3 regions of the Peribacillus sp. V2I11 genome follow, and region 3 is predicted to be linked to each of the others. Evidence: riboswitches for the same ligand, from Rfam matches in the RefSeq annotation. Region 3 holds a riboswitch; each other region holds the start of a gene.
The links. A riboswitch is a leader RNA that binds a small molecule or an ion and turns the genes downstream of it on or off. The one in region 3 is predicted to bind lysine.
Positions count from the first base shown of each region.

Region 1: it holds a riboswitch for lysine, as region 3 does, so the genes downstream of both, QFZ73_RS19025 (aspartate kinase) here and QFZ73_RS13240 (amino acid permease) in region 3, are expected to answer to the same signal.
Region 2: it holds a riboswitch for lysine, as region 3 does, so the genes downstream of both, dapA (4-hydroxy-tetrahydrodipicolinate synthase) here and QFZ73_RS13240 (amino acid permease) in region 3, are expected to answer to the same signal.

Region 1 is NZ_JAUSYW010000001.1:3,889,838-3,900,301, reverse strand. It holds gene racE (glutamate racemase) at 1-800, opposite strand, end outside; gene QFZ73_RS19060 (MarR family winged helix-turn-helix transcriptional regulator) at 811-1,254, opposite strand; gene QFZ73_RS19055 (helix-turn-helix domain-containing protein) at 1,477-1,701, opposite strand; gene QFZ73_RS19050 (acyl-CoA thioesterase) at 1,824-2,288, opposite strand; gene sdhB (succinate dehydrogenase iron-sulfur subunit) at 2,551-3,324, opposite strand; gene sdhA (succinate dehydrogenase flavoprotein subunit) at 3,342-5,093, opposite strand; gene QFZ73_RS19035 (succinate dehydrogenase cytochrome b558 subunit) at 5,164-5,772, opposite strand; gene QFZ73_RS19030 (YslB family protein) at 6,158-6,628, shown strand; gene QFZ73_RS19025 (aspartate kinase) at 6,692-7,924, opposite strand; lysine riboswitch at 8,013-8,189, opposite strand; gene uvrC (excinuclease ABC subunit UvrC) at 8,251-10,023, opposite strand; gene trxA (thioredoxin) at 10,131-10,445, opposite strand.
Region 2 is NZ_JAUSYW010000001.1:4,855,985-4,866,448, reverse strand. It holds gene QFZ73_RS23810 (response regulator transcription factor) at 124-810, opposite strand; gene QFZ73_RS23805 (sensor histidine kinase) at 807-2,255, opposite strand; gene QFZ73_RS23800 (hypothetical protein) at 2,835-3,722, opposite strand; gene QFZ73_RS23795 (fibronectin type III domain-containing protein) at 3,758-4,258, opposite strand; partial or broken gene QFZ73_RS23790 (metallophosphoesterase family protein) at 4,255-4,896, opposite strand; gene QFZ73_RS23780 (DUF2690 domain-containing protein) at 5,533-5,820, shown strand; partial or broken gene QFZ73_RS23775 (MFS transporter) at 5,970-6,388, shown strand; lysine riboswitch at 6,822-7,000, shown strand; gene dapA (4-hydroxy-tetrahydrodipicolinate synthase) at 7,136-8,032, shown strand; gene QFZ73_RS23765 (Lrp/AsnC family transcriptional regulator) at 8,701-9,192, opposite strand; gene QFZ73_RS23760 (DMT family transporter) at 9,446-10,360, shown strand.
Region 3 is NZ_JAUSYW010000001.1:2,750,083-2,760,546, reverse strand. It holds gene QFZ73_RS13270 (FtsW/RodA/SpoVE family cell cycle protein) at 1-398, opposite strand, end outside; gene QFZ73_RS13265 (metal ABC transporter permease) at 546-1,427, opposite strand; gene QFZ73_RS13260 (metal ABC transporter permease) at 1,424-2,347, opposite strand; gene QFZ73_RS13255 (metal ABC transporter ATP-binding protein) at 2,358-3,113, opposite strand; gene QFZ73_RS13250 (metal ABC transporter solute-binding protein, Zn/Mn family) at 3,126-4,049, opposite strand; gene QFZ73_RS13245 (LacI family DNA-binding transcriptional regulator) at 4,795-5,757, shown strand; lysine riboswitch at 6,014-6,198, shown strand; gene QFZ73_RS13240 (amino acid permease) at 6,295-7,746, shown strand; gene QFZ73_RS13235 (glycoside hydrolase family 13 protein) at 7,796-9,475, opposite strand; gene QFZ73_RS13230 (Ger(x)C family spore germination protein) at 9,561-10,464, opposite strand, start outside.

The sequences.
Region 1 (10,464 bases), 1.1 Mb from region 3:
AAATGATCAATTTTAATTGTTTCGATTGTATTGACATGTATACCGAGCCAGCTCGACGCGATGGAACCAAACATATCTCTTGAACCGGTTGTATAAAAGCGATGAACTGGACGGAGCTTGCTTTTATTGATTAACTTATAGTAATCCAAAATGACACTTGCCTCACGTGCCGTCTCTTCCCCAGAGGAGATGACTTGTACTTCATCCCCCATATAGGAAGAGATTACAGGCCCCAGAAGTGGATAATGGGTACAGCCCAGGATCAATGTATCGATCTTCGTTTGCTTCAATGGGTTCAAGGTTTGTGCCACGACCCTATTGACGATACCCCCTTGAAACTCCCCGCTTTCAACGATAGGGACAAATTTCGGGCATGCTAAACTATCTACTTTCACATCGGAATTGATGGAGGCAAGTGCATCGTCATAAGCTTTGCTTTTTACCGTGCCTTCCGTACCAATAACGCCAATATGCAAGGAATCAGAAACTTTCAATGCCGCCCTTGCCCCTGGATGAATGACACCCAACACAGGAATCGGAAGTGTTGCCCTGATTTCATCCAGTACAGCTGCAGTCGCTGTATTGCAAGCGATGATCAGCATTTTTATTTCCTTCTTCATCAAAAACCTCGTCATTTGCCATGTGAAGGTTTGAACATCCTTTTTGGTCCTCGGCCCATAAGGGCATCTTGCTGTATCACCTAAGTAAATTATATTTTCATTTGGAAGCTGACGCATGACTTCTTTAGCTACTGTCAAGCCGCCTACCCCTGAATCAATGATGCCTATCGGTTGTTTCAAAAAACTCGCCTCATTTTTCTTTCATTTCTTGATGTAGTTTTGCTAGAATCCCTCTGAGGGACATGATGTCAGATTCGTTAAAATTGACTAACACACCATTCAAGTACTGCTGCCGTTTATTAATCACTTCTTCGATTATCCGTTCACCTTCTTCAAGAAGGTGAATTCGAACCACACGCCGGTCCTTTTCATCCCTGACCCGCTGAACAAGCTGATGTTTCTCCATGCGGTCAATCAGATCCGTCGTTGTACTGAAGGCGAGAAACATCTTCGTGGACAATTCGCCAATCGTCATGTCGCCCGATTCAAAAAGCCATTGCAAAGCCACGAATTGAGGAATGGTAATTTTATAATCATGGAGAATTTCTCTTCCCCTTTGCTTAAGCCATGTCGATACATAGCGCAATTCCTTCTCGATATCGGCTACATATGCCGTCTGCCTCTCTTCATCCATACACACAGCTCCCCACTTCATGAAACTTATCATACTACCATTTTGGATGAAAGTGAAATGATTTTCAAGATTGATTGTCTGGAATCATATTGAAACCCCCCTCATAAAAATAAGCAGCATCCAAAGAAGTCAAAACAACCAAATTGTTTTGCCCTTCCTTATATGCTGCCAATGAACGGGAGAGAAATTATTTATAAGGCTTACGTATTAAGAGTTAACACATTAAAGCTTAAGTTCTCCCATACGAAGGAGTTCTATGACTGCCTGCGAACGTCCTTTAACTCCAAGCTTCTGCATCGCATTCGAAATATGGTTTCGAACTGTTTTTTCGCTAATAAACAATTCACCTGCGATTTCTTTTGTTGTTTTGTCTTGTACTAGTAACTCAAATACTTCTTTTTCTCTTTTGGTGAGTAGTGGCTTATGAGTGAATTCGTTCTCCTTCAAGTAATGTTACCCTCCTTGCCTTCACCAGCATAAAACCCGGAGTGGGTGTCTATTTAGTCAAGATATAGTATGTCGGCTGGGGCAATGGAGTGACTCTTTTACTTGTCTAAATGGAAATATTTTCAGGTATGTTCCAGCTCAGCATGCCACATCGATCGCTTCATCTCTTCCGTCCAAGGTATCGGCTTTCCGGTGGCCTTGGAGACTTGTACAATCGTCCCCCTGCCCGTTAAACAAAGTGAACCATCTTGTTTGGTCCCCATATAATGTATGTCCACTGAAGAATTCCCGATATGATCAGCTTTCACATGGATCGTCAATCGATCATTGAAAAACACCTGCTTCAGGTAATCACACTGTAAATTGGCAACAACCGGCATCTCACCGCATTCAGCCGAGGTCCAATCCTTCATAAACCCCATACTGTTGAAATACTCAATCCGAGCTTCCTCAAAATAAGTAAAAGGAATCGTGTTATTCAAGTGCCCAAACATATCAGTTTCCGAAAAGCGGACCTTAATCTCCTGTTTAAATGAAAAATCATTGATCCACTCCGTTATATTATCGATATATGATATTCTGCCCAACTTGTGCACACCCTTTCTGAATTGAATGACTATTCACTCATTTTATAAGAAAACAACGATAATGAAAAGTATTTTCTATTGGAAGCAGATAAATTTGCTTATTGCTCACTTTATCAATCCAATCCACCAGCCTTTCCGGGTGCCGCAAGTCATTTACACTTCGCTCCTAGTTATCATGGATTCCCAACCAAGTCTGCGTATGTAAAACAATGTAAAAAAAAAGAACCCATATCATAAGATACAGGTTCTTTCATGTTCATTATTAAACTTCGTCGCTGCCGAAGAAATTACGGAATTGTTGGATCGTAGTATCACGGTTCAACGCTGCAATCGAAGTCGTTAATGGAATGCCTTTAGGGCAAGACTGCACACAGTTTTGTGAGTTACCGCAGTTTGCAAGTCCTCCATCACCCATGATTGTATTTAAACGTTCAGCTTTGTTCATTGCACCCGTTGGATGTGCGTTGAATAAACGAACTTGTGATAATGGCTGTGGCCCCATGAAGTCTGAATTGCTGTTTACGTTCGGACATGCTTCCAAACAAACACCGCAAGTCATACATTTAGATAACTCGTAAGCCCATTGACGTTTCTTTTCTGGCATACGCGGTCCTGGTCCAAGATTGTACGTTCCATCGATTGGAATCCAAGCTTTTACCTTTTTCAATGAGTCGAACATACGGCTGCGATCGACTTGTAGGTCACGAACAACAGGGAATGTACGCATTGGAGCTAGACGAACCGGCTGCTCCAATTGATCGATAAGAGCTGTACATGATTGTCTTGGTTTACCATTGATAACCATAGAACACGCACCACATACCTCTTCAAGGCAGTTCATGTCCCATGCGATTGCTGTAGTGTGCTTGCCTTGTACAGTTACTGGATTACGACGAATTTCCATTAGAGCGGAAATTACGTTCATATTCGGACGGTACGCTAATTCGAATTCCTCATCATAAGGAGCTGAATCCGGTGTATCTTGACGAGTGATTATAAAACGGACTGTTTTAGTCTCAGATTTAGTTTCAACCATTTTTTTGCTCCCCCTCTTTAGTGTTTCGTAGTGTAGTCACGTTTACGCGGTGCGATCAGTGATACATCAATTTCTTCATAATGGAATTCAGGTGCTTGATCCATGCCTTTGAATGTTGCCATAGTAGTTTTCATGAATTCCTCATCATTACGTTCCGGGAAATCAGGTTTGTAATGCGCTCCGCGGCTTTCGTCACGGTTTAACGCACCAATTGTGATTACACGAGCCAATTGCATCATGTTTTGCAGCTGTCTAGTGAATGCTGCTCCTTGGTTACTCCATTTTGCCGTGTCATTGATGTTAATTTTCTTGTAACGTTCCATCAGCTCAAGAATCTTGTTATCCGTTTCTTTCAGCTTGTCATTGTAACGGACTACAGTAACATGCTGTGTCATCCACTCACCAAGTTCTTTGTGAAGGACGTACGCATTTTCGTTACCATCAAGAGACATGACTTCATTCCATTTTTCCTGTTCTTGTTTCTCGTACCCTTCAAACAATGAAGATGGAATGGATTCTGAAGTTTTATCAAGGCCTTCAATATATTTAACGGCATTCGGTCCAGCTACTGAACCACCATAGATTGCAGAAAGAAGTGAGTTCGCACCAAGTCGGTTACCGCCATGTTGAGAGTAGTCACACTCACCTGCAGCGAATAAACCTTTGATGTTAGTCATTTGGTCATAATCCACCCAAAGTCCGCCCATAGAATAGTGAACGGCAGGGAAAATTTTCATTGGAACTTTACGAGGATCTTCACCCATGAATTTCTCGTAGATTTCAATGATTCCACCAAGTTTTATATCAAGTAATTTAGGATCTTTATGTGATAGATCCAGGTAAACCATGTTTTCTCCATTAATGCCAAGCTTCATGTTCATGCATACGTCGAAAATTTCACGAGTCGCGATATCACGAGGTACTAGATTACCATAAGCAGGGTATTTTTCTTCAAGGAAATACCAAGGTTTTCCGTCTTTATATGTCCAGATACGTCCACCTTCACCACGAGCGGATTCACTCATTAGACGAAGTTTGTCATCTCCAGGGATTGCTGTAGGATGAATTTGAATGAACTCACCATTTGCATAATTTACACCTTGTTGATAAACGATGGAAGCTGCTGATCCTGTATTGATCATTGAGTTGGTCGATTTACCGAAAATGATTCCAGGGCCGCCGCTCGCCATGATGACTGCGTCGCCAGGGAATGATTTGATTTCCATTGAAGTCAGGTTTTGAGCTACGATGCCGCGTGCTGTTTGCTCATCATCGATAACAGCTCCAAGGAATTCCCAGCCTTCATATTTCGTTACAAGGCCTTCAACTTCATAACGGCGAACCTGCTCGTCCAATGCGTAAAGTAATTGCTGACCAGTTGTTGCACCAGCGAATGCTGTACGGCTATGTTGAGTACCACCGAAACGACGGAAATCAAGAAGACCTTCCGGAGTACGGTTGAACATAACACCCATACGGTCAAACATGTGGATGATCGATGGTGCGGCTTCGCACATCGCTTTAACCGGCGGTTGGTTAGCCAAGAAATCTCCGCCATAAACTGTATCGTCGAAGTGGATGTATGGAGAATCCCCTTCACCTTTTGTATTTACTGCCCCATTGATTCCGCCTTGGGCGCAAACTGAGTGAGAGCGTTTAACAGGCACCAAAGAAAATAAATCAACCTGTTGTCCCAGCTCTGCTGCTTTGATCGTAGCCATTAATCCAGCTAGACCTCCACCAACGATAACTATTTTACCTTTACCCAATTCTGTCACTCCCTTATTTCCATTAGCCAAGCTATGTTTTTCCTAATACTTATAAATGAACTCTATCTTCTTATACGAAAGCGAAAATTGCGCTAATTCCGATATAAGAAAGAAGAACGAAAACGATCAATGTAAAGTAAGTCATGATTCTTTGCGATCTTGGTGAAACTGTCAGACCCCAGCTCACTGCAAATGACCATAATCCATTAGCAAAGTGGAAAATTGCTGAGATAATACCAACAATATAAAACGCAACCATAAATGGACTAGAGAAAATTTCCGCCATCATATCGAAATCAACTGTTGCCCCTAGAGCTGCTTGAACTCTTGTCTCCCAAATATGCCAAACAAGGAAAATCAACGTTATGATTCCAGTTACACGTTGAAGCATGAACATCCAGTTACGGAAGAATCCAAATCTCCCTAAATTGTTTTTTGCTGTAAAGGCAATATAAATTCCGTACACAGCATGGAAAAGGATTGGTAGATAGATGACGACCCATTCAACCAAAATCTTTACGGGCGTAAACTCAATTAAATGAACTGCCCCATTAAAAGTCTCTTCTCCTTTTGTTGCCATAAAGTTTACCGATAAATGAAAAATTAGGAATAGACCAATTGGAATTACTCCTAGAAGTGAATGAAGCCTGCGATTCCCAAACTCACGATTTTTTGCCACTAAGTGCCCCCCCTTAATTTGTGAAAAATCATGCAAAGATAAACTGGTGGCTACCTTTTATCTCCGCGTGAAAATACAGTATAGAGTCAAAAAAACTCCTCTATACTTCCTTTACAATTATGTGACATGTCCATTTTACTCCTGACTTCTATGTGCGTCAAGAAAACGGATACAAGAAATCTCTTTTTCAGAATAGATTTTTTTTGGATTAAATTGTCTATTTTTTATATGTCAAGTTGATATTTTGGAGAAATTACTAATTAATCTATTAATATCCCGATATAATTTCTCATTTTTTTCCAATTGGTATTTAAATAAATAAAAAACAGTATAATTTGCAAAAGAAAAACGTTTATAATAGATTTACAGAAAGAGGCGATAAACTATGAAAAAAAATATTGCTGCTGCGATAGAAGAAGAGATTCAAGCTGAAGAAATTCAAACTGAAGAATTCCAAGTTCCAGCTTTCGGATACGAATTAATCAGAGAAGTTCTATTGAACGATATTCTCGGAAAAGACTCTAATCAAATCCTCTATTGGGCAGGTAAACAATTAGCAAGAAAATTCCCATTGAAAGGCGATCAGGAAGTGATTGAATTTTTCCAGAGCGCTGGATGGGGCAATCTGGAAATCACGAAGTATACGAAACACGTGATGGAATTATCCCTGACGGGCGAAATAATCAGCCGCCGCCTGGATTTACACCCTGATTGTCACTTCCAACTTGAAGCCGGTTTCCTTGCCGAGCAGTTTACACTGCAAAAAAAATTCCTCAGCGAATCAACGGAAGAAATCAAACGCCGCGTAAAAAAAGTGATATTCACCATCCAATGGGATCCCAGAGATCCAATCTAATGAGCCCTTAAAACAGACTTACCCTTTTTACCGGAAGTCTGTTTTTTATTGGACTCCTTACACTTAAGCTAGCACTTTTGCATGCTGACCAAGTTTAAATGCTTCATGAAGAGATTCAACCGCCTTCACCATTTCCTTTTCATTGACGACAGTCGAAACTTTAATTTCCGATGTGCTGACCATTTTCACCTGGATGCCTGTATTGGCCATCACTTCAAACATCTCGGCAGCCACTCCTGGATTGGATACCATACCAGAACCGACGATCGACACTTTGGCCAGCCCGCTCTCCGTTTCGACTCGATCGAATCCCAATTGTTCTTTATTATTTTCCAGCACGATCAAGGCCGCTTCCGTATCTTCACTTTTTGTGGAAAAAGATAGATTGGTCGTATCCTCGGCAGTCATGCTTTGAATGATGATGTCCACATTAATCCGGTTTTTCGCAAGTGTCGTGAAAATTGTGGATAAGGCACCAAGTGATTGGGGCAAACCATATATTGTTACCCTCGTAATACTGTCTTCAAAAGCAATGCCGCGTACAATTAAGTTTTCTTCCATAGTTGCTTCCTCCTCAATGATCGTTCCTGATTCTCTCTCCATGCTTGAACGGACTTCAAGCGGAATTTGATAATTTTTTGCATATTCGACAGCCCTTGGATGAAGGACGCCCGCCCCCAGGTTGGCAAGTTCCAGCATTTCATCGTAAGAAATGGATTGGAGTTTTCGCGCGCCTTTTATGTAGCGTGGGTCCGTTGTGAAAACACCCGTTACATCCGTATATATATCGCATCTATCCGCATTCAGCGCTGCAGCGATGGCAACCGCCGTCGTATCGGAACCACCTCGCCCTAAGGTAGTGATTTCCCCATTTACATCGTTCCCCTGGAAACCGGCAACGACCACTATTTTCTTCTCCTGAAGCTGAGCTTGGATCCTTGAAGCATCGATGTTTAAAATCCGGGCATTCCCATGAACGGATTCCGTTTGCATGCCAGCCTGCCAGCCAGTATATGAAATGGCTTCATGTCCTTCTTCAATCAATGCCATCGTCAACAGGGAAATCGTTACCTGTTCCCCAGTAGTCAATAGCATATCCATTTCCCTCTTGCTCGGGGTTCCGGAAATATCCCGGGCCATGGAAACCAATTGGTCCGTTGTTTTCCCCATAGCTGAAACAACGACGACTACCTCATTTCCATTCTCCGCTTCCTCGATTACCCGATTGGCAACATTTTTGATTTTTTCTACGCTACCGACGGATGTTCCGCCAAATTTTTGAACGATTAATGCCATCCTCATGCACCCTCTCTAGTTTTTAGGCAATAAAAAAAGCAATGAGAAATATCTCATTGCTGTGATCACATATCTAATACTGTAAACACAGTGAGATAGCTCTCCAGGGTATAAACCCTGACAATCCGCCATTTATTAAATGTCGGACCAGGAAAACAAGGTATGAGTCTTGTCTTCCTTCGGCGTCATCCCCTTTCAAAACCTTTCATGGAAGCTCATACTTCTCCAGGTTTTTACTCTTGAATTCCGCACCTCTATCAGCACTTTTAAGTTGTCTAATTAAAAATTCCTTTTAATCATAGCATAGAGATTTATCGGTAGCAAGATTATTCTTGTAATTTTCTAACGATTCCCTCGGCTACCCCTTTTGGCATGCCAGCTTCCATGATTTCCTCGGCCGTTGCCTCTTTGATTTTCTTCAATGATCCAAAATGCCTTAATAATTGCTTCCTTCGTTTTTCCCCGACTCCTGGAATATCATCAAGCTGGGAGTGAACCGCATTTTTCCCGCGCAGCTGGCGATGAAACGTAATCGCGAACCGATGCACCTCATCCTGAATTCTTTGCAATAGGTAAAATTCCTGGCTCCGTGAATCAAGAGGTACGAGTTCAAGAGGATTTCCGATCATCAATTGCGATGTCCTATGCTTTTCATCCTTAATAAGGCCTGAAAGTGGTATATCAAGGCCCAATTCATTTTCCAAAATATCCCGAACGGCTTCCACATGTCCCTTTCCGCCATCAATGATGATTAAGTCCGGAAGCGGCAGTCCTTCTTTCAATACTCGTGAATACCTTCTTCTGACCACTTCACGCATCGATTCATAATCATCAGGCCCCTGAACCGTCTTGATCTTATATTTGCGGTACTCCCTTTTTTCCGGCTTCCCATCAATGAACACGACTAAAGCGGAAACAGGGTCACTTCCCTGGATATTGGAGTTATCGAAAGCTTCAATTCGATGCGGGGTGTAGATACCCAGTTGGTTCCCGAGGTTTTCCACCGCATTGATCGTTCTTTCTTCATCCCTTTCAATCAAAGAGAATTTTTCCTGAAGGGCGATGGAGGCATTTTTATTCGCCAATTTAAGCATGTCTTTTTTCGCTCCCCGTTTGGGGTGAATCGTTTTGACACCAAGCAGTCCTTCGGCCATTTCGGCATCCACTGACTCTGGCAGCAAGATTTCCTTTGGTTTAAAGTGGTTCGTAATCTCGTAAAACTGACCGAGGAATGTAAGAAGTTCCTGTTCGGGTTCATCGTAGACCGGAAAAAGTGAAACATCCCTTTCTATTAATTTACCCTGCCGGACAAAAAATACCTGAACGCACATCCAGCCTTTATCATAGGCAAAGCCAAATACATCCCTGTCGATGAAATCGGTCGTCATCATTTTCTGCTTCTCCATCGTAATATCGATGTGGGCAATCTTGTCACGGAACTCCTTCGCCCTCTCGAAATCGAGATTTTCTGATGCCTCTAGCATTTTTTCAGTCAGTTCTTTTTTTATTTCAGTATGCCCGCCGTTCAAGAACCGGTTGATATCATCCACCATTTTTTTATATTCCTGTTCTTCCACTTCATATACACATGGGGCCAGGCACTGGCCAAGGTGATAGTATAGGCAAACGCGATCCGGTAAAGTATTGCATTTTCTTAGGGGATAGATGCGGTCGAGCAATTTTTTCGTTTCGTTTGCTGCAAAAGCATTCGGATAAGGACCGAAATATTTCCCTTTGTCTTTTTTGACTTTTCGCGTAATGATAAGACGTGGGTGGCGTTCCGCAGTCAGCTTGATGAAAGGATACGTCTTATCATCCTTTAGCATGACATTATATTTTGGATCATGTTTTTTGATTAAGTTCAACTCTAAAATAAGAGCCTCGATATTGGAAGAGGTGACGATGTATTCGAAATCCTCAATCTCATTCACGAGCCGAAATGTTTTTCCATCATGTGATCCCGTAAAATAAGAACGGACACGATTTTTCAACACCTTCGCTTTGCCTACATATATGATCGTTCCCTGACGATCTTTCATTAAATAACATCCAGGCTGATCGGGAAGAAGGGCAAGTTTATTCTTTATTTGTTGATTCATGCATTCCGCCTCCTGTTCTCCCATTTTTACAATCATTATATATCAAGATAGCGAAAAAAGCTTCAAGTCCGCAGACTTGAAGCTTTTTTTAGCTATCTTACTATTTATTACGCGTGTTTTGCAATAAGTTCAGCAAGTGCTTCTTTAGGTTGGAAGCCTACAACCTTGTCAACCACTTCACCGTCTTTAAGGACGATTAATGTCGGGATGCTCATCACACCGAATTTTCCAGCTGTTTCTTGGTTTTCATCCACATCCACTTTTACGATTTTTGCTGTATCGCCAATTTCAGTATCAAGCTCTTGAAGAACAGGAGCGATCATTTTACAAGGTCCACACCATGGAGCCCAAAAATCTACAAGAACGACACCTTCGCTAGTATCTGTTGTGAAAGTTTGGTCAGTTGCATTTACAATAGCCATATATAATTCCTCCTCAAAT
Region 2 (10,464 bases), 2.1 Mb from region 3:
TTAGTGCTTAATCTTAAACTCCCTCTAAACAGTTTCTTAAAAAATGATTAACTTATTAATAAAATTTCTTAATGTTTATAAAAAAATCCCGCCACCTTCGTGACGGGTCAAAAAACATACTATTTAAACATTAAAGCGATACCCTGCTCCCCAAACGGTTTCCAAAAATTTAGGATGTGCAGGATTTCTTTCAATTTTTTCACGTAGTTTCCTGATATGGACGGTGACAGTCGAAACATCTGCAGCCGATTCCAAGCCCCAAATATTTTCATAAAGCTGTTCTTTGCTTAATACTTGATTCGGATGCATGACAAAAAACACTAACGTATCGAATTCCTTTGTTGTAAACGGGACCACCTCTCCGTTTATGTGAACTCGGCGTGCTGACTTATCTATTGAAATTCCACGAACATAAATTGAATTAGATTTGGGGTGACTTCCTGATAAACGTTCATAACGCGCTATATGCGCTTTCACTCTTGCAACAAGTTCACTGGGACTAAAGGGCTTTGTAATATAATCATCTGCCCCTAGACCAAGCCCCCGAATTTTATCAATATCTTCCTTTTTCGCGGATACAAGCAAAATCGGGATATTTTTGACAGCACGTATTTGTTTGCATATCTCAAATCCATTCAACCCTGGAAGCATGATGTCCAAAATGATTAAATGATAATTTCCTTGAAGGGCCTGTTGGAGACCTGCATCACCATTATGTTGAATATCGACACTAAAATCATTAATTTCCAAATAGTCCCTTTGCAATTCAGCAATACTGACTTCGTCTTCAATAAGTAATATCTTTTTCACATTTCCTCACCTTTCTTTATGGAAAAGAAGACACTTGTACCTTTTCCTATCTTGCTAGTAGCCCAAATATCTCCTCCATGCTCGCCGATAATTTTTTTTGCGATCGCAAGTCCTAAACCACTTCCACCAGTCTGGGAATTTCTAGATTGCTCAGCACGATAAAAGCGGTTAAAAATATAAGGCAAAGCAGAAGCTTCTATTCCATAGCCATTATCTGTTACTTGTACTACTACATCATATAGTCCTTCATGCAGAGAAATGGAAATGTGTTTTTCATCTTTATTCATATACTTTACACAATTGCTGATTAGGTTGGCCAATACGCGTTTTAGTTTCTCTCTATCCGCTGTAACGTATATCGGTTTATACATCTGATGAAGTTCAATCCGGATTCCTTGTTGAAGTAAATCCAGTTGAAGTTCTTCTACATAGTCTTTCAAATAGTTATCGAGTCTGACCGTTTCAAAATTGAATGGTTCTTTTTTTAAATCCAGCTTGGAAAATAAAAACAATTCATCTATCAATGAATCCATATCTCTTGCTTTTAGGTAGACAGTCGATAAATACTTGTCCATTTTCTGTGGGGTGTTTGCTACCCCGTCTTTTATCCCCTCAACATATCCCATAATCGAAGTGATCGGTGTCTTCAAATCATGAGAAATATTGGAAAGAAGTTCTTTTCGATTTTCCTCATACTGAAGCTGGAGGTTTACGGACTCTTTTAACTTTTTTCTCATTTCCTCAAACTCTCTATTCAATTGTCCGATTTCATCATTCGAAGCGGCTTTGATTTCAAAGTTTAAATCTCCTGATTTTATCCGCTCTGCGCCTTCTTTAAGAATAGAGATGGGTTTGATGATACTTCGTGAAACTAAATAATTTAAAAGTCCAATAATCATAACAAACAGTAATAACAATAGAGCGAATAATATGGGAAACAGCTCTCGAGTCAGCTCGGCATAGGAACTTGCTTTTCTCAATACAAAAATACTACCTTCACTTTTATCCGAAAAATAAAAATCAAACTTCACATATGTGAAAAATGCGTCTTTCATTTTGATTGTGTCTCGCGTATTGATGTTCGTTTCTTCGAACTTGGGAAGTGATAGAACCAAGCCAGGCTTATCTAGTGTTGGGGAAGCATACTCAATGTTATTATCTTTTCTAACGACAATCTTAATATCTCTATGTTCAATTTTCTTTAGCTGTTCTTCGTTTAGAAGGTGCTCAGGGTTATTTTTTGCCAATAGCTTTAAATCGAGAAACACACTTTCTTCTACTGCAGTCAAAGGTTTTTGAAGATAAGATTTTTTGTATAAATGCTCTATCGATTTTACATCACCCGTTATTGCAAAAATAAGTAAAAATCCAGCTGCAAAAAATAAAGTGATGGAAATAAGAATTACGCCAACGTAGGACAACAGAAACCTCATTTTAATTGACAAATATTTTCACCCCGTATCGATCTCTCGTTACTCTTTTATAGAAAAGTTCACCGTTTATCTGCTGTTCTAGCATGAAAATGTTTCTTAGAACTAAAAAAACCATATCACACAAATCTTAAAATTTTCTAAAATACATGGAAAAAATCCTATTCTATTGTTGGTCTACTGTTTTTTTATATAAAAACGTTCCAGCTTGATTTCAGAAATCCGCTCCCTTTTCGCCGAATGTCTGCCATGCCGCATCAAAGCAAGCGTCTGTGGGGTCTCGGCTAGCTTGTTTTTTGTTTTTTAACCTACCTTTTATAATAATGATATTATTTATAAATTATCCAAAGAATTATATAAAGCTGCACTTCAGTAATTTATAATTAATAACTTTCCCTTCAATTTGATGTATTATCTTCACAAAGAAACGAAATTAATTAGGCGAGAAACCATTATCAAGCACACGGAAAAGGCCATGAATCTTTTAGTAGTTCACTATTTGGTCCAGAGTTTGTAAGACATAGAGAAAAAGCGAACTTTCCCTTTTTAAGGAAAGTCCGCTTTTTACTTATACAAATTATTTTTTAAGAATGTTCACCTGTCCTTTTCATTATTTGGTGAAACGATCCTTTGGTCATCCATTCTAATATCGTCAATCGACCAAAACCAATTATTTTTCGCATTATGCATTCTCCATTGTAATTTCATAGAAGAAGCATCTTCAGGAACCTTAATCGATTTAACTTCATACTTATTCAAAACATGTCCATTTTTATTATCCGAAGCAGCTTTATTATCATAAACGAGAACTTGTTGTTTTTCCCCATTATCAAAGACAGCAGTTACTTTAGCTGTTTGCGTTCCTTCTTGTTTATAGTGAGATGCAAAACCTAAGTATAGATCTTTTGCACCAACAACTTTTACAGAAGGTGAAGTTAATGTACTATCAAAAAAGCCTTTTGATGCTGGTGAACCGTTATCGTCCCATTCATCAGGATCCGCTACAGCTATAACACCTTGACCAAGCTCAAATTTGTTACGATCTTGCTCTTCTGCTTTTATCCAAAAGTCTTTTGTTGTGAAACTCCAACCTTGCCATTCCTCTGTACCAGCTGGCATATTCGAGCTATTTGTAACCGACCAGCCGTTAGGAGCTGTATGGCTCCAACCGAGAACAGAACTTGGAATGTTTTCATTCACTGCTGGCTTTAATGCAGACTCTAATTGGTCAAAACTTTCTCCAAGCATCATGTTTACGTATACATTTATATTCTTGGAGCCAATTATTTGGCCGCCCTCGTAAGCAGTAAAGGTGAATTGTGATGAACCGGAACTTTCCTTACTAGGTGTAGCTTTTATTGGCAACATTTTTTCTTCAGTTCCTGATAGCTCATACTCAAGTTCTTTGTGCTCCACACTCCAACCTTCAGATGCATCAACTTTTATTTTCCCATTCACACTACCATTTCCATAATTTTTCATCTTCACTTGGAGTGTAGTTGATCCACCTGCCGATACTAATGTGGGGAAGCTTGTGCTGAGACCATTTCCAGGGCTTTTGTCTGGCCATCAGCCAGTAACACCTTTTTACTGCTATTGTTAAATGAATCTAGTGCTTGTACCTTAATTTGATAATCAGTACCTGGCTTAAGTCCAGCAACAGGGAACTCTAAATTCTTTGGCACAGGATCATAATAGAATTCAGAAAATACGGTGAAATCTGCGTCCAGCTCCCCAGTTTCCTTGTTTTTGGCTGTAATGTGATAAGAATGTACGAGTACGTTATCTTTTGCCTGTGGAAATGTTACATTTAAACTTCTTAGTGTCGATTTTTCTTTTACAATCAAAGCTTTGTCTTTAACTGCAAAAACCGGTGGTGACTGATCTCGATCGTCTGTATATTTAAAGTTATTTTTTGTAGAAGGATTTTTTATTACCCATGGTTTTCCTGTCCAATCGTCTTTATGAAAGTCACGTTTTTTAATGACAACTTCATTATTATAAACTTCTACAATCATTCCTTGACTAATATCCCGATATCCTTTTGAAGTTTGTCTGGCTCTACTTCCAAATAACTTACAGAAGACGTGCCAACAGACGTAAAGTCTTTTTGATGAATCGTTCTAGGGTCTTCAAGTGGATAATGAGAATGGCCTGAAAATGTAATAACTTGTGGATGTTTCTTTAATGTATCATATAAAAGTTCTTTATTTTCCTGAGTTCCCCACAAGTCACTTCCATACACAGTGTCTTTAATGTGTTGATGAAGAAAAACAAAGATTGGTTGGTCCGGATTCTCTTTTTCTGCAGCAGCTAACTTTTCACCTAGCCAGTTAATTTGATTAACAGAATATAAACCATGCGTATTACCATTTTCCGGACTTAACGTAATAAAATCATATCCATTTACTTTTTTATGATAGTAAAGAGAATCCATTCCTGTTTTCTTGATAAAACGATCTTGTGCTTTTTCAACGGAAAGTCCATTCCAATAATCATGGTTTCCCATTGTAAACATGGATTGGACATCGCCTTGTTTCTTCTACTTATAAATGGAGAAGAACTTATCATATTCAGTAGCATATCCATAGTCTGTTAAATCCCCAACGACAACAAAAGCATCCTGTTTAGGTGCAGCTTTGTTTAATTGATCCATGGCTGTTCTAAACTTGTTCATATCAGAAGTTGATCCATCATCAATATGTACATCACTGATTACAGGAAAAACGAGCTCAGGTTTACGTTCATTATCTGAATTTGAAGATTCCGAGAATGCTTGTACACTAGATAAAGAAGTTGTTAATCCTAACGTTACAACTGTTAACATTGCAGCAAATTTATTTTTCGCTTTCAAGATCATTTCCTCCTATTTATCGTTTAGCCACTTAAATTATGTAATTATTTTTCAAAAATACAAACATCCTCCTCATTTTAAAATTTTTACGTGGTTTACCAATTAAAATTGTAACTTTACATTATTAATAAAATATAGCACCAGTGTAATTTAAATATTAATAAATCAACAAAAGGTATGGCCAGTATTCGTTCACCTTTGTCTCGGTATTGATTTGCCTTTGGTTAATGAGAATGGGGTACTATCCCTTAACTAAGTAGTTATCCTTAAAATGGTAAAATTTACACAGGGGTAAATGATTCCATAGTACATAGAAATACCAATTTTCATTTGGTGAAGTCTGGAAGAAGGAAAGGAGAGAGGTTATTATAAAAAAATAATTGAATATTGTGATGGTAGTAGCTCTTGTTTTTGGACTGTTTTTTTGCGATTGTACCCATGAATAAAACATTTGCATTGTCCTATGATAATACAAACCCTTATTCGACAGGTTGTGCTTCTAAAAGCCCAATCACCTATGAAACAGAATATATCTATAAAAACGGTGTGAAAATTGGATATGTGCAGCTAAAAGGAAGTGCGTATTGTCATACGGCGTGGGGTTACTTAAAGTTTTATTCGGCTGCTCCTTACGATTATTATGCAAATGTTTGGGTTGACAGTTTTAATGGCACGGCTAAGAGAGCATTTACAAGTTGTGCTAGTTCCGGTGGTACGGATGGATAATGAAAGGTCAAACGTCCTGTTATACTGCTCAATTATGGAATAAAGATCCTTATAATGCTTTGGCCAAAGCAGGTATTTATTCTTCCACTGGGGCTCTAATTATTTCTGCGAACACCGGTCGTTTAATGGGTTATTAATGCAAACTTCCTGTTAACACTTTTCTCGGTGGAATTGTGTTTTTCCCACCTTTCCTCATTTTTCCTACTATGCACAGTCCATTTCGCAGTTCAATGCGTGATCAATTTTCTTTGTTAACAACCCCACGAATCTTAATGGCTTTTAACATTCCATCTCATGGATTTGGAGCGACGTATGCTGTTTATACGTATCTCGTTCCAATCCTGAAAGGAATGGAAGCGCCAAGTAGTTCTTGATCTTGTTTGGCTACGGATTTATTTCCATTTTCAGCAACATACTCGCTGGTAAAATTGCCAGCTACAATGCTACCGAATGCCTCCGGTTTGTTTTCCTCGTGCAAGCAATTGTTCTTATCATTTTTTATTGGACGACAGATAATTTTATCTTTGGATTGGTTAACATTAGCTTGATGTCATTAATGGCCATCCTTTTCAATTTTTTATGATAGTATAATTGAATCAATGGAGTCCTACTTACATTGAAGCGATCCGTTTTCTTGCTTCCCAAACGTACGGATTTTCATATCTTTTCTTTCATTTGTTAGTTTTGTATTTATCATGTTGTCCTCCCCACCTTGATCATTATTCTCAGTATTCATAAGATAAATACCAATTTTCTATAAGATATATCAATTGTCAAAACTGACTATAAAAGAGTGAAACTTTTCATACAGTTTGTTTTATAAAACTATTAAAGTTGAGATTACATAATACTAAAAAAGATGAATCCAGCCCCTATACCGTATCCATTTCCATTGATTATCCATGTATTCTAAAAAAATATTTCTAAATTGGCCTTGCAATAAAAAGGATTCCTTGTTATATTACAGTCAATTAAATATTTTCTTACTTCATGCTTTTTGAAGTGAGGATAGAGGAGCAAAGACCATTAGTACACATTTTGAGGAGAATGAGATCCTATGACTATTGTGGAAAGGGGAATTTGCCGAAGCGGAAAGAATCTCATGTTCTTGAAGCTGGTTCTGCTATTGAATAAATGCAGGACTGTCATATAGGAAACTATATGGAGGGCTATCTTATGCGCGGAAACATTTTTTTTGATAAATATTGTTTCTACTGCAGCAGCGAATCCTCGTTGTTGCTTTTTTGCGTTTACTCCTGAATGGCCCTAACCACCTCTGAATTTTTTTAAAAAATAAACAAAAGGGTGTGAAGTTATGAATTTTGGCCAAGTTTTAACCGCAATGGTTACCCCGTTTAATCATAATGATGAGGTTGATTTTAATGCTACGAGAATTTTAGTAGATTATTTAATTGCTAATGGTTCTGATGGATTAGTAATAGCTGGTACAACTGGAGAGTCTCCTACATTAACTGCAGAAGAGAAAGTAGATTTATTCAAAATTGTTGTAGAAGTTGTTGATGGAAGAGTTCCAGTCATAGCTGGAACTGGCTCAAATAACACGAAGGCTTCGATCAGCTTAACAAAGCAAGCAGAGGCAGCAGGAGTCGACGGAATCATGCTCGTTACCCCATACTATAACAAGCCGTCTCAAGAAGGATTATTTCAGCACTTTAGTGCTATTGCCCATTCAACATCATTACCGGTAATGCTTTATAATATCCCAGGACGAAGTGTTGTGAACATGTCAGTAGAGACGATTGTTAGCCTCTCGAAAATCAACAATATTGTGGCAGTAAAAGAAGCAAGTGGTGACTTAGATGCCATGGCACAAATCATAAGCAAAACAACTACCGATTTTACATTGTACAGCGGCGATGATGGGTTAACATTACCGGTTTTAGCCATTGGTGGAACAGGCATTGTTTCGGTTGCTTCACACATAATTGGTAATGAAATGCAAGAAATGATCAATAGCTTTAAAAATGGTGATGTCCATGGTGCTGCCACTGCACATCGTAACCTTCTTCCAATTATGAAAGCATTATTTGCTGCACCAAGCCCAGCACCGGTAAAATCAGCATTAAATATGCGGGGGTTAAATGTTGGAGGTGTCCGCTTACCATTGGTCCCTTTAAACTATGAAGAAAAAAGTGCACTACAAATAGCTCTACAACCGAGTAACGCAGAAGCAATTTTGTTAAGTAAATAAACTTAATGATTCATTAAGCGAGTCTTCAATATCGATTTTCCAATTAAAACCATAATAAACGGGAGAAATTAAAAAAAGCAGTGCAAACTCCGAAAGAAGTGTACTGCTTTTTAATCGATGCACGGCTCAGTGCTTAAACTAGTTGAGCAATATAATGATCATTTAAGATTAATGGCAAAAGCAGAATGTACATTTTCAAGAAAGATATATGGTGCATCCAGTAGGAATTTCTATAGCAATGATTTTTTCGGGGATTGATCATAAGCTTAATATTTCTAGTGATGTTGATATGTAATTATTGAAAAACAGAGTCGTTCCTTAATATCCAATCTATGATGGATCCTTAACAAATTCAAAAGAAATAAAGTAATTAATAGCTTTGACGTTCAAAATTTTGAACGAACTTTATAGTTCAACTTAGAAATGGATTTATATCTACTTATATAACTTGATAATGAATAAATAGCCTTTGTTCTCTTTGAGCAAAGGCTATTTTGTGACAAGTTTTTTTATCCAACCCCTTTTATTTCATGGCCTGAAGTTGCTGTCCTTCATTTTGATCCTTGCTGCAGACTTGTATGTTTCCATATTTACGGACTTCTTTTTTTACTCCTACTTCTACTTTTCTCTTTCTAGTTCTATCAAAAACCGTTGGTAAAAGTGTACTTTTACGAACGGGCCTTTTCTTCCCATATCGGTAAAACTGTTGAGTATTTAATTTCTCTGAGAGCTAGGCTAGTTTGAATTTTTGTAATGCCTAGTTTATTTAACTTTCTAATAAATATTTCTAATTCCTTCCGATCTTTGTTAGCCACTTTTAGAAGATAATCATACTCACCTGTTAAACAATGACACTCTAATACTTCTGACATAGAAGCTAATGCCTTTTCCAAAACTTCGAGTTCTTCAGCTTGATGTATATTCGTACTAATAAAAATGAAACATAATAAATCAAAACCTAGCTTCTCCTGGTTTAAAATTGCTACTTGTGCATTAATAAACCCTTCATTTTCCAAACGTTTTATCCTTGAATGTATAGCTGGTGGAGATAACTTGACACGCTTTGCAAGCTCAGTATTGCTTAACTGTGCATCCTTTTGCAGTAAATCTAAAATTTGGATATCAACATTATCCAGAACCTTGCTTACCATAGATTCCACTTATAGTCACCCCCTTTTACAATTGTTCCAAAAACAGTATCATTTCAACACCAAAACAAAATTTAATTCTGTATATCAAGAATATTTCTTAATATTATTTTAAGTTTCTTCTATTATACAAAATAATATATTAAGTAACGAACTAAAATGTTAAAATTATTAGTAAATAATTATAAAAATTGAAATGTCATTGTGCACAATGGCTTCGATCTTTTTCACGTAAACAGTGAAAGATGAAAAGGAGCAAAATGATATGCAATATTATTATTTTTCGTTATTACTTTTAACAAGTTTATTATGGGGTGGAAACTTTGTCGTAGGAAAGTCACTTGTCGGTCATGCTTCTCCGATGACGTTGACGAGTTTAAGGTGGATCATAGCTATTAGTTGTCTTTTGCCAATTGTATGGTGGAAAGAAAGAAAGATATTTCCCCCTCGTAGTGCAATCCTTCCTTTATTTTTGATGGGAATTACAGGTGTGGTTCTATTTAATCTATTACAATTTGCAGCATTAGAGAAAACTACCGCCACTAATGTTGGGCTAATATCAACATTAAACATGATTTCAATTGCAATTTTTTCATTTTTCTTTTTAAAAGAAAGAATTAATATTCTACAAATGTTTTCTATGTTTTTTTCGCTTTTTGGTGTATTACTTGTACTTTCAAAAGGAAATATTGATCTATTCCTTTCATTACGTTTTAATACAGGTGATTTATATATGATGGCTGCTGTATGCGTTTGGGGAATATATTCCGTTTGTAGCAAATGGGCAATGATAACAACAACACCCATGATGTCTACATTATATTCTGGTATATTTGGACTTATAGTCCTTCTTCCGTTTAATTTTTCTAATTTTACGGTGTCTAATATAAATACTTCTTTCATACAATCTATTTTATATACAGCCGTTATCTCAACTGTAGCTTGTATGGTACTTTGGAACATTGGTGTACAAAAATTAGGTACAACAACATCAGGTATTTTCTTGAATTTTAATCCTATTTTCACTGCAATTTTAGCTTTTCTATTATTAGGTGAAAAAATGACGTGGGTACAAGGAATTGGTAGTGGTATTGTGATTATAGGTTGTTATTTGTTCTCACATTTTAAAGCGAAGGTGATTTTCAAAAAGAATTCTAGTCAATCGCAGATTCAAGCATGAATTTTTATTCAAAGTCTAAAAACGTAATATCTCTGGTGATTAATACAAAAAAGCCTGATCCAAGGTGGATACAGGCTCGATTGTTCAAAAACTTTCCGGTTAAG
Region 3 (10,464 bases):
TTCGAGATGACATTTGCTAAAGCTAAAATCAGGAAAACCTTCATGAATTCCGATGGCTGAATCGAACCGATTCCCGGAATGATGTACCAACTTTTCGCACCATTCCGGACAGGAACGATGGAATCTGGCATAATGATCAGCAAAAAAAGCAAAAATAATCCGAAGCCATAGGCATACCAAGAAATTTTTTTCAACTGATCCGAATCCAGGGTGATGAACCCTAATACGATTCCGATTCCTACTATATACCAAAAAATTTGTTTAATTAAGAAGTTTTCAGCGTACTGTCCAGTCGTTTGGGCACTATAGATTGCTAAACAACTTCCAACACATAATAACAGCAATATTGTGACCAAGGAAAAATCTATTCGTGATGAAAATTTATTTTGTTCTACCATACTTAACTCTCCCTTAAAAAGGCTCCTGCGATACTTCTATAAATACACTTATTCATTATACTTTAAACAAATAAAATCACAACTATATAGAAGAATAGTTTACAGGCTTCATGGAGTTATTTCCATGAAGCCTGTAGGCAGGGGGAGCTATGCTTGTGATTCCTTTGATTTTCTCCGTTTCAGCAATCTGCTGACCAATCCATGGCTTGGGGAAAAGAGAAAGGCCAATCCGAATAATATGGCGGCCGCCCCCACCATGCAACCTGATATCGAGGCATCCAAAACGGTGGCTGAATAGTAGCCGATGACGGAACTTAGCAACCCGACCCCGATACTGACCAATATCATGCGGCTTAAACGGTCTGACAGCAGATAAGCCGTTGCAGCAGGTATGATGAGCATTCCAACTACTAAAATGGAACCTACACTATCAAAAGAAGCTACAGTTGTCAGTGAAATGAGGCTCATCAATAAGTAATGAAAGAACAGTACAGGAATTCCCATTGCAGCTGCAAGTGATGGATCAAATGACACGAGTTTAAACTGTTTGAAGAAAAGGAAGATCAGTATGAGGTTCAGGATAAAACAACTGCCAACTATCCAAACGGCTTTTGGTCCAGCTTCGATTCCCGCGATTGTCATCGTGTTCCAGGGAGTATAGGCTATTTCGCCATAAAGGACATGTTCCAGGTCAAAATCTATTTGTTGCGTATATAAGCTCACGAGCACGATCCCCGTTGCAAAAAGGGAAGTGAATACAATCCCGATCGCTGCGTCAGATTGAACGCCCGACGATTGGAAAAGCTGGATCAAGAATACGGTAAGCAAGCCGAGCGCAGCAGCCCCGATCAGCATTGGAACCGAATCGCGGGTCCCCGTTATTAAAAATGCCAATACGATTCCCGGCAAAACGGAATGACTGATGGCATCCCCAATCAACGTCATTTTCCTGACTATCAAAAAGCATCCTAATACACTGCAAGAACCCGCCACTAATGCTCCGACTAAGATAATCCAAAAATCATTCATGATGAGTGGCTCCCTTTCCTTCTATCCTGTTCGAGAGAATATTTCTTTTTCGTCGATACCCTTCTCCATATAGATGAAAGCACTCCGCGTTTAGGTGCAAAAAGCATGGAAAAGAAAAACCATACCGTCGCGGATAAGACAATTAACGGTCCTGTTGGCAAATCATTGACCGATGTACTGATCAACGTTCCAGACACACCGCTCAACATTCCGAATACACCAGACAGGATGACCATGATATGCAGCCGCTCCGTCCAATACCTCGCAGAAACCGCAGGAGTTATCAGTAAAGATGCCATCAATACGACGCCTACTGCCTGGATACCGATCACTACAGCTGCCACGATCAGCATCATGATGAAATAATCCAGAAAAACAACCGGCAATCCCATCCCTTTAGCAAACCCAGGGTCAAAGGACAGTAATTTGAATTCTTTAAAAAATACGGTACAAGTGAAAATGAGAATAAAGGAAACTGTCATCATCATATATACATCGGACATGACCATTGACGCCGTCTGCCCGAATAAAAAGGTATCCAATCCACTCTGGTTTCCGTACTCGCTCTGCTGGATCTGCGTAAGCATGACAATTCCGAAGCCAAAGAAAGAAGATAAGACGATTCCCAAGGCCGCATCCTGCTTGATCTTACTGTATCTCGTAAGCACACTGATCAAGAAGACAGCCACTAAGCCAGCCAGGGCAGCACCTATTAGAAAATAGGAAGTGGATTTCACTCCAGTTAACATAAAGGCGACACAGATACCAGGTAACGCTGCATGTGCGAGCGTGTCGCCAAGCAAAGACTGCTTTCTGAGGTAGGCAAAGCTGCCGATGACCCCGCTGCTTAATCCGAGAAACATCGTGCCAAGCAATATCCACCTTGTATTTGGATCAGTTATAATATCCAGTATGTTCATCGTGTACACCTCATTTTAATAAAAGGCCGGACTTAGTGTCTGGTAGTATTGCTAGGCGGCCTCCATATGTTGCCTGTAAGTATTCGGGAATGAACACTTCCTCTGTCGGACCTATTTTCATCACCTTTTTATTCAATAACATCGTCCAGTCGAAATATTCCTTCACGGTGGATAGGTCATGATGCACAACCAGAACGGTTTTGCCTTTTTCCTTCAATTCCATCAGCAATTGTATGATTGCTTTCTCTGTTGCTGCATCCACCCCTACGAACGGTTCATCCATAAAGTAAATATCCGCTTCCTGTGCCAATGCACGGGCCAGGAATATCCGTTGCTGCTGTCCACCTGATAGCTGGCTGATCTGGCGGTTAGCGTATTCAGCCATCCCCACCTTTTCAAGACACTCCATCCCCTTCTGCCTCTCGGACTTCCCTGGTCGCTTCAGCCATCCGAGATGACCATATCTGCCCATCATTACGACATCGAGTGCGTTGGTTGGAAAATCCCAATCCACTGACTCACGCTGTGGTACATAGCCGATACTCTTCCTCATCGATTTATAAGTCGAACCCTTTATTGTGATTTGCCCCGATATTTTTGGGATCAATTCGAGTATTCCCTTTATCAAAGTGGACTTCCCTGCTCCATTGGGGCCTATGATACCGATTAAATTCCCTTTCGGCACCTCAAATGAGACATCTTCGACAACCGGCTTCTTATGATATGCAATCGTTAAATTCTCGACCTTCAAAGCTGCTTGATTCATAGTTTCTCCCCCTTATTTCAAAGCACGGACGATGGTGTCGGTATTATGACGGACCATCCCGATATACGTTCCTTCTTCCGTCCCTTTTTCACCCATTGCATCCGAGAACAATTCACCGCCGATTTCAACTTTGTGGCCCTGCTTCCCTGCACCTTGAATGACAGCCTCGATAGCCTTCCTTGGTACGCTTGACTCAATGAAAATCGCTTTTATTTTGTTCTCCACAAGATAATTCCGCATATCAGTAACATCTTTTGATCCATATTCCGATAATGTATTGATTCCTTGGAGACCCCTTACGTCCAGGCCATATGACTGACCGTAGTATCCAAAAGCATCATGTGCTGTAACGAGCACCCGTTGATCTTCCGGAATTTTATTAATTTCATCTTGAACATATTTATCAAGTTCCTCCAATTGCAGAACGTACTCTTCATAATTTTCACGAAACTCCGCTTCATGGTCCGGATCATTGGCAATCAACTCTTTCTTGACTGTGTCCGCCGCTACGATCCAAAGCTTTACATCAAACCAAACGTGGGGATCATGTTCCGTAGCACTCACTTTGCGAAGCTGGTTCTCCTTGAAGTCCTCCGTTACGGCAATGGTCGGTTTATCCTTGCTCATCATTTCGAATATATCCGTCATTTTCCCTTCAAGATGCACACCGTTATAAAAAATCATATCAGCCGAATCCAGTGTCTTCACATCACCCTGTGTCGCTTTATATAGATGGGGGTCGACTCCCGGTCCCATTAAACTGGTGACCTCGACATGTTTACCGCCGATATTCTCGACCAAATCCCCAATCATTCCCGTCGTTGTAACGACGTCCAACTTGCCATTGCCGTTATCCTTTTCGGCCGTATCATTGCCGCACCCTGTTAAAATCAGCAATGCAGCAAGCACGCCCCCAATAGATTTTAGAAAACCCATCCATATTCCCTCCCTTTTTCATCTCTCTAAAATAGTTTGCCATGTGCAAAACTAAGTGTAAATTTTTTTACATTGTCGTAAATGCTAAAAAGTTTCCTATACACAACTTAGTTTATACTATACACAAATATACAAAAAAAGTGCAACTATTTTTCAAACATTTCAAAAAGGCCAATGACTTTTACACACAGCAAAAACTGTCTGGAATCTCTACTAGGGAGCTTCCAGACAGTCAGTCATTTCTATGGAACGTAACGATGAAATTATAATTATATTACGGAGTTTTAATGGTGAATATAAACTAGGGGAGCTATTTCGGGACGATGGGAAATTCACGAGTAAATGCACAGATTTCACGAGTAAAGTGGCAAAATTCACGAGTAAATATGTGGATTTCACAAGTAAAGTTCCAAAATTCACGAGTAAACGCGGATTTCACGCGAAATGCCGCGGAATTCTTGACGGGCATCCGGCATTCCATAGGCATTGCCACTCATTTTTCCTGTTTCAAGGAAATTGCCAAGTACGCAAATCCCAATTCGATTCCGCAAAGCACAAACAGGGTGATTAAAGTTTGGAACATCATGATCCCCTCCTCCTCTAAGATTTAAACCAATCTTAAAGGATGAAACCCATACCAGAACAAGACCTTATTTGAAGAATTCTTCAACAGCCTCACCCTGTTCTCTTTCTCTGAAATGGGTTTCATACTGTACAATATAAAAAAAGAAAAAACGGTGATACCATGACAAATATTAAAGAAATTGCTCAAAGTGCTGGTGTATCTGTCTCAACAGTGTCTCGTGTATTGAATGATCATCCTTATGTAAGTCCCGATAAAAGAAAGAGCGTTTTAGAAGCCATCGATCGTTTGAATTATTCGAGAAACATCAACGCCATTCATCTTTCAAAAGGCAAAACTAATCTTATCGGCATCATCATCCCCTTCAACAATCACCCATATTACGGGGCAATCGTTAACGGAATCACTAAACAGGCAAATGCAATTGGCTGTCATATCGTCATCTTTCAAACAAATTATGACAGAGAGAAAGAAATCCAGGCCTTGAATATGCTGCAAATGAAGCAGCTCGATGGCATTATCGTTTGTTCAAGGATTTCGGAAATGAAAATCTTTTTGGATTATCAAAAATACGGACCGATCATCTTATGTGAAGATACAGCCCAGGCTGAATTCTCATCCATCAGCATTGATCATTATGCAGCTTTCTCCTGTGCCCTTGAGTACGTGATCGCTAAAGGATATAAGAAAATTGGATACAGCCTTGGCCGTAAAAAGAGTAGAAATAGTTCTCATCGTACAAAGGCCTTTAACGATATCATGAGTAAACATCAACTGAAAAACAATAAAGAATGGCTATTTGAAGGCAGTTACCACATCAAAGACGGTGAACAATTGTTTCAGGAATGGAATTCAATGTCAGATAAACCTGAAGCCATAATCATCACGAATGATGACACGGCGGCAGGCTTCATTCTTACCGCTAAGAAATCGGGTATAAGGGTACCGGAAGATGTGGCCATTCTCGGCTTCAATAATGATAGCCTTAGTGAAATGCTCGACATCACGACCATTTCCTTACCGCTGGAATGGATCGGGAAAATGGCAGTGGACTTATTTGAGCATCCTGAAGTGGTCAAACATGTAAAACTGGAATACGCCCTAATTAAAAGGAGGACCGTCTAGTTATCAGGATCCTTTATTTTAGTATATCGACGACATTTGAATTCTTCCTTACTGCCATCATTCAATGACTAGGGAAAAATAACCACACAAAATAATCATTGCGATATCCTAGAAGTTATTTTATAATTTTGATATAGTAAAGTATACTCAGTTACTAGCAATCTTCTAGCGATTGCATGAATTTCGAGTACAATCGTCCGACGTCATTTACAAGCTGGCGCAACGATTTTAGAAAATTGAATACTTCCTCATTTACCGATGAGTTAGAGGCTGCAGCTTATAAAAGTAAAACGGACGAGATTCTGGAAAATTAAAGACTCCGTTTGAAAGGATAAGTTGCCGAAGTTAGGGTATATTCCATGTATATTCTTGCTGGCGGTGTTACCGAACAGGAACACCACTGTCACGTTTTTTCAAAAAGCGTGGGGAGCTATCTTCGGAAGGATAAACGGGTTTATTATAAACAGCCGTCGATCTTTTTCGACTGCTGTTTTTTTATTTTTCGTTCCCTTCCAATAAAAAGGAGTGTAACATCAATTGTCAAATTCACAATCAGCATCAAGCCCTACCGAACTTAAAAGGAGCCTGAAAGCGCGTCATTTAATGATGATTTCATTAGGTGGAACGATTGGAACAGGTTTATTTTTAGCAAGTGGCGGTGCCATTCATTCAGCCGGTCCCGGCGGTGCCTTGGTGGCATACGCGATTATCGGCATCATGGTTTATTACTTAATGACAAGTCTTGCAGAAATGGCAGCGTTCATGCCAGTGGCCGGTTCGTTCCGTGTCTATGCATCCAAATTCGTCGATCCGTCTTTCGGTTTTGCGATTGGTTGGAACTACTGGTATAACTGGGCAATCACCATTGCCGCCGAATTGGCAGCCGTTGTCTTAATTATGAAGTTCTGGTTCCCGGATAGCCCTTCATTTATCTGGAGTGCCATTGCGTTAATCACTATGTTTCTTATCAATTACATGTCAGTTAAAGGTTTCGGGGAAACAGAATTCTGGTTTGCCATGATCAAAGTCGTGACAGTCGTCATTTTCTTGATCACGGGTGTTCTGATCATTCTCGGAATCATGGGTGGGAATGACCCAATTGGTTTTTCAAATTTCACAATGGGCGAAGGTCCCTTTAACGGAGGGTTCTTCACGATTCTAGGCGTATTCATGGCTGCCGGCTTTTCATTCCAAGGAACGGAATTGCTTGGAGTGACTGCTGGTGAAAGTGAAGATCCAGAAAAAAATATCCCTAAAGCGATCAGATCCGTTTTCTGGCGCATCCTCTTGTTCTATATCCTTGCAATTTTCGTTATTGGAATGATCATTCCGTTTACGGATTCACGTTTATTGAGTCAAGATGTTGCCGTAAGTCCATTCACGCTTGTATTTGAACGTGCCGGTCTTGCATTTGCTGCATCCATCATGAACGCGATCATTTTATCATCCGTACTCTCTGCCGGTAACTCTGGCATGTACGCTTCAACCCGTATGCTATGGGACTTGGCACGTGATGGGAAAGCACCGAAATTCCTTGGCAAGTTAGATAAAAGAGGAGTACCCGTAAATGCACTAATCGTGACTTCTTTAGTTGGCTGCGTTGCATTCTTAGCTTCGTTTTTCGGAGATGGCGTCGTTTATATCTGGTTATTGAACGCTTCAGGCATGGCGGGGTTCGTCACCTGGGTCGGGATTGCGATTGCCCATTATCGTTTCCGCAAAGCCTACGCAGCTCAAGGCCTTGATATGAATGATTTACCATACCGGGCAAAGGGCTTCCCATTCGGGCCTATATTCGCACTTGTCCTTTGTATAATCATTATCATCGGACAAGGATACCAAGCTTTCAGCAGCGATGGGATCGACTGGAATTCAATGTTTGTTTCCTACATTGGCTTGATTCTATTTTTCGTCCTATGGTTCGGCTATAAAATTAAGCATAAAACGAAAATCATTCCCCTTGAGGAATGTGAACTTAAATCAAAATAATGCGAAAAGGACCTGTTCTTCTCTAATCGGAGAAGAATAGGTCCTTTTTTCATTTCAAATGATAAACACGGCATTCATATGGACGCAGGGTTTTGCTGGAGATGCCTTCTTCCTCTTGATCATAATTACCGATCAGCCTTGTAGCAGAATAAGCATGCAGCTCTTCAGGCAAAGTATAGGAGGCCTGCTCTTCTTTAAAGTTGCATAGTACCAACAGCTTTTCTTCTTCAAACGATCTCGTGTAGGCAAATATTCGTTCATCATCCGGCCAAAGCAGTTCAAAACGGCCATAAACCACGATTTCATGTTCCTTGCGTAATTGGATAAGCTTTTTATAAAAATGAAAAATGGAATTCGGATCATTGTAGGCTATTTCTGCATTAATCTCGGGGAAATTGGGATTAACCTTAATCCAAGGAGTCCCTTTCGTGAATCCTGCGTTCCGGGAGTCATTCCACTGAATCGGTGTCCTCGCATTATCCCTGCTGCGGGCGTGGATGGCTGACATCATCCGCTCTTTTGACCAGCCATGTGAATGGACGAGTTCGTCATATGAATTCAATGTTTCGATATCCCGGTATTCATCAATGCTCTCAAATGCAACATTGGTCATGCCCAGCTCTTCCCCTTGATATATATAGGGTGTCCCTTGAAGCAAATGAAGACAAGCCGCAAGCATCTTTGCGCTTTCAATACGATACTTTCCATCATTACCAAACCTTGAGACAACCCGGGGCTGATCATGGTTGTTCCAGTATAAACTGTTCCAGCCATCCCCCTCCAAACCAGTCTGCCACTTGGAGAGTATTTGCTTTAAATCGGTTAGCTTCCATTTATCGTTACTCCATTTCCCTTCCGGTCCGCACCCCAAATCCATATGTTCGAATTGAAAGACCATATGTAGCTCACCACGATCTTTACCTGTGAACAATTGCGCTTCCTCCGGGGTGACGCCTGGCATCTCCCCAACCGTAATCACGTCATATCCAGAAAGTGCCCGTTGATTGATTTCCTGTAAAAACTCATGTATGCGCGGCCCATTGAGGAAAAAGATGCTTCCATCACCATACAGCTTTTCATGATGAACGGCTCCATCTGCATAGCTTTGATCTTTTGAAAGGAAGTTGATGACATCCATCCGGAAGCCATCGACACCCTTATCCAGCCACCAAGTCATGATGCTGTATATCTCTTCACGGAGCTTAGGGTTCTCCCAGTTTAAATCCGGTTGTTTCCTGCTGAATAAATGTAAATAATATTCATCGGTTCCTTCATCATATTCCCATGCTGAACCTTTAAAAATGGACTCCCAATTATTTGGTTCTTTCCCATTCCTGCCAGGTTTCCAAATATAATAATCACGTTTCGGATTATCTTTTGAGGATCGGGATTCCTTGAACCAAGGATGTTCATCTGAAGAATGGTTGACCACCAGGTCCATCATGACTTTCATTCCACGTTCATGAACCGCCTTCAGCAACCTATCGAAATCAGCCATGGTCCCGAATTCAGTCATGATTGATTTATAATCACTGATATCGTACCCATTGTCATCATTGGGAGATTGATAAACGGGGGATAGCCATATCACGTTCACTCCCAGCTCTTGTAAATAATCGAGCTTCATCAAGATCCCGTTTATATCCCCTATCCCATCGCCATCACTATCCATAAAACTCCTTGGATACACTTGATACACAACTGCCTCTTTCCACCATGCTTTGTCCATGCCTTTCCCCCTCTTTGGCCGCATTGATATAATCATTACACCAATACCCCTATTATAAAGGGGAAAACTTCAGAATATTCTACTTTTATTCAGCTATTCCCGTTTGAATCATTTCAATATCCAGATCCACCTCGATTGGAATATGGGGATATGCCTTCTCCCAATGTTTCTGATCGAAATTTCTTGTTTTACTTTTAGCGTGATCACCGATTGCAAGCGGATCTATATTGTTCTCCTGAAACATGGTTACCATCTCATTTAATTTTTTACCAATGACATGCTCGGCCCTTGCCTCTATTGTGTTCAGGTCGACCGCTTTGCCCAAATCATAGCCTTGGACCTCTAGCAGACTCGCTTTTAATTTCACTCCAATCCTGACCTTGGGGTCTTGATTGGCATTCGAAATATGATAATGGACACGTGACTCCACGTTATTGATATCTGTAAAGTCGTTTTCCTTCCATTTAATTTCATAACTCCCCAACTTAAAGTTTTCACTAAGGACTTTAAATAAAAATCCGTCCTCATAAGGGATATATTTACCGATATAACGATCCTTTTTAAACAAGGCGACCCCTTTTACCCGTATTTGGTCTTCTGCCGTTTCCAATAAGGGCAAGACCGGATCGATTCCTTTACCATGACACGCATATAGATACCTGTGTAAATCTACATCAGGCAAATTAGTCCTTATATTCTGTTCGATCAGCTCTTTCACTTGAACCCCTGGAGTTTTAATCAACTTCGGCTCCATTTTAACTACATCCTCCGCTTTGCCATGAACGACCGCTAAATACAAATCCCTTCCCACCATCGGGTCACGCCTATATGTATCGACATAATCATTTAACCCCATACCAGCCAATTCTGTACCATAGAGAATGACTGTCAGTCTTCCACCGACAATCGGAAATGGTGTTTTTGCATTTTCCTGCTGGCGGGCTGCCTTTATATCATGGGAGATCGCTTCATATACTTCTTTACCTAGA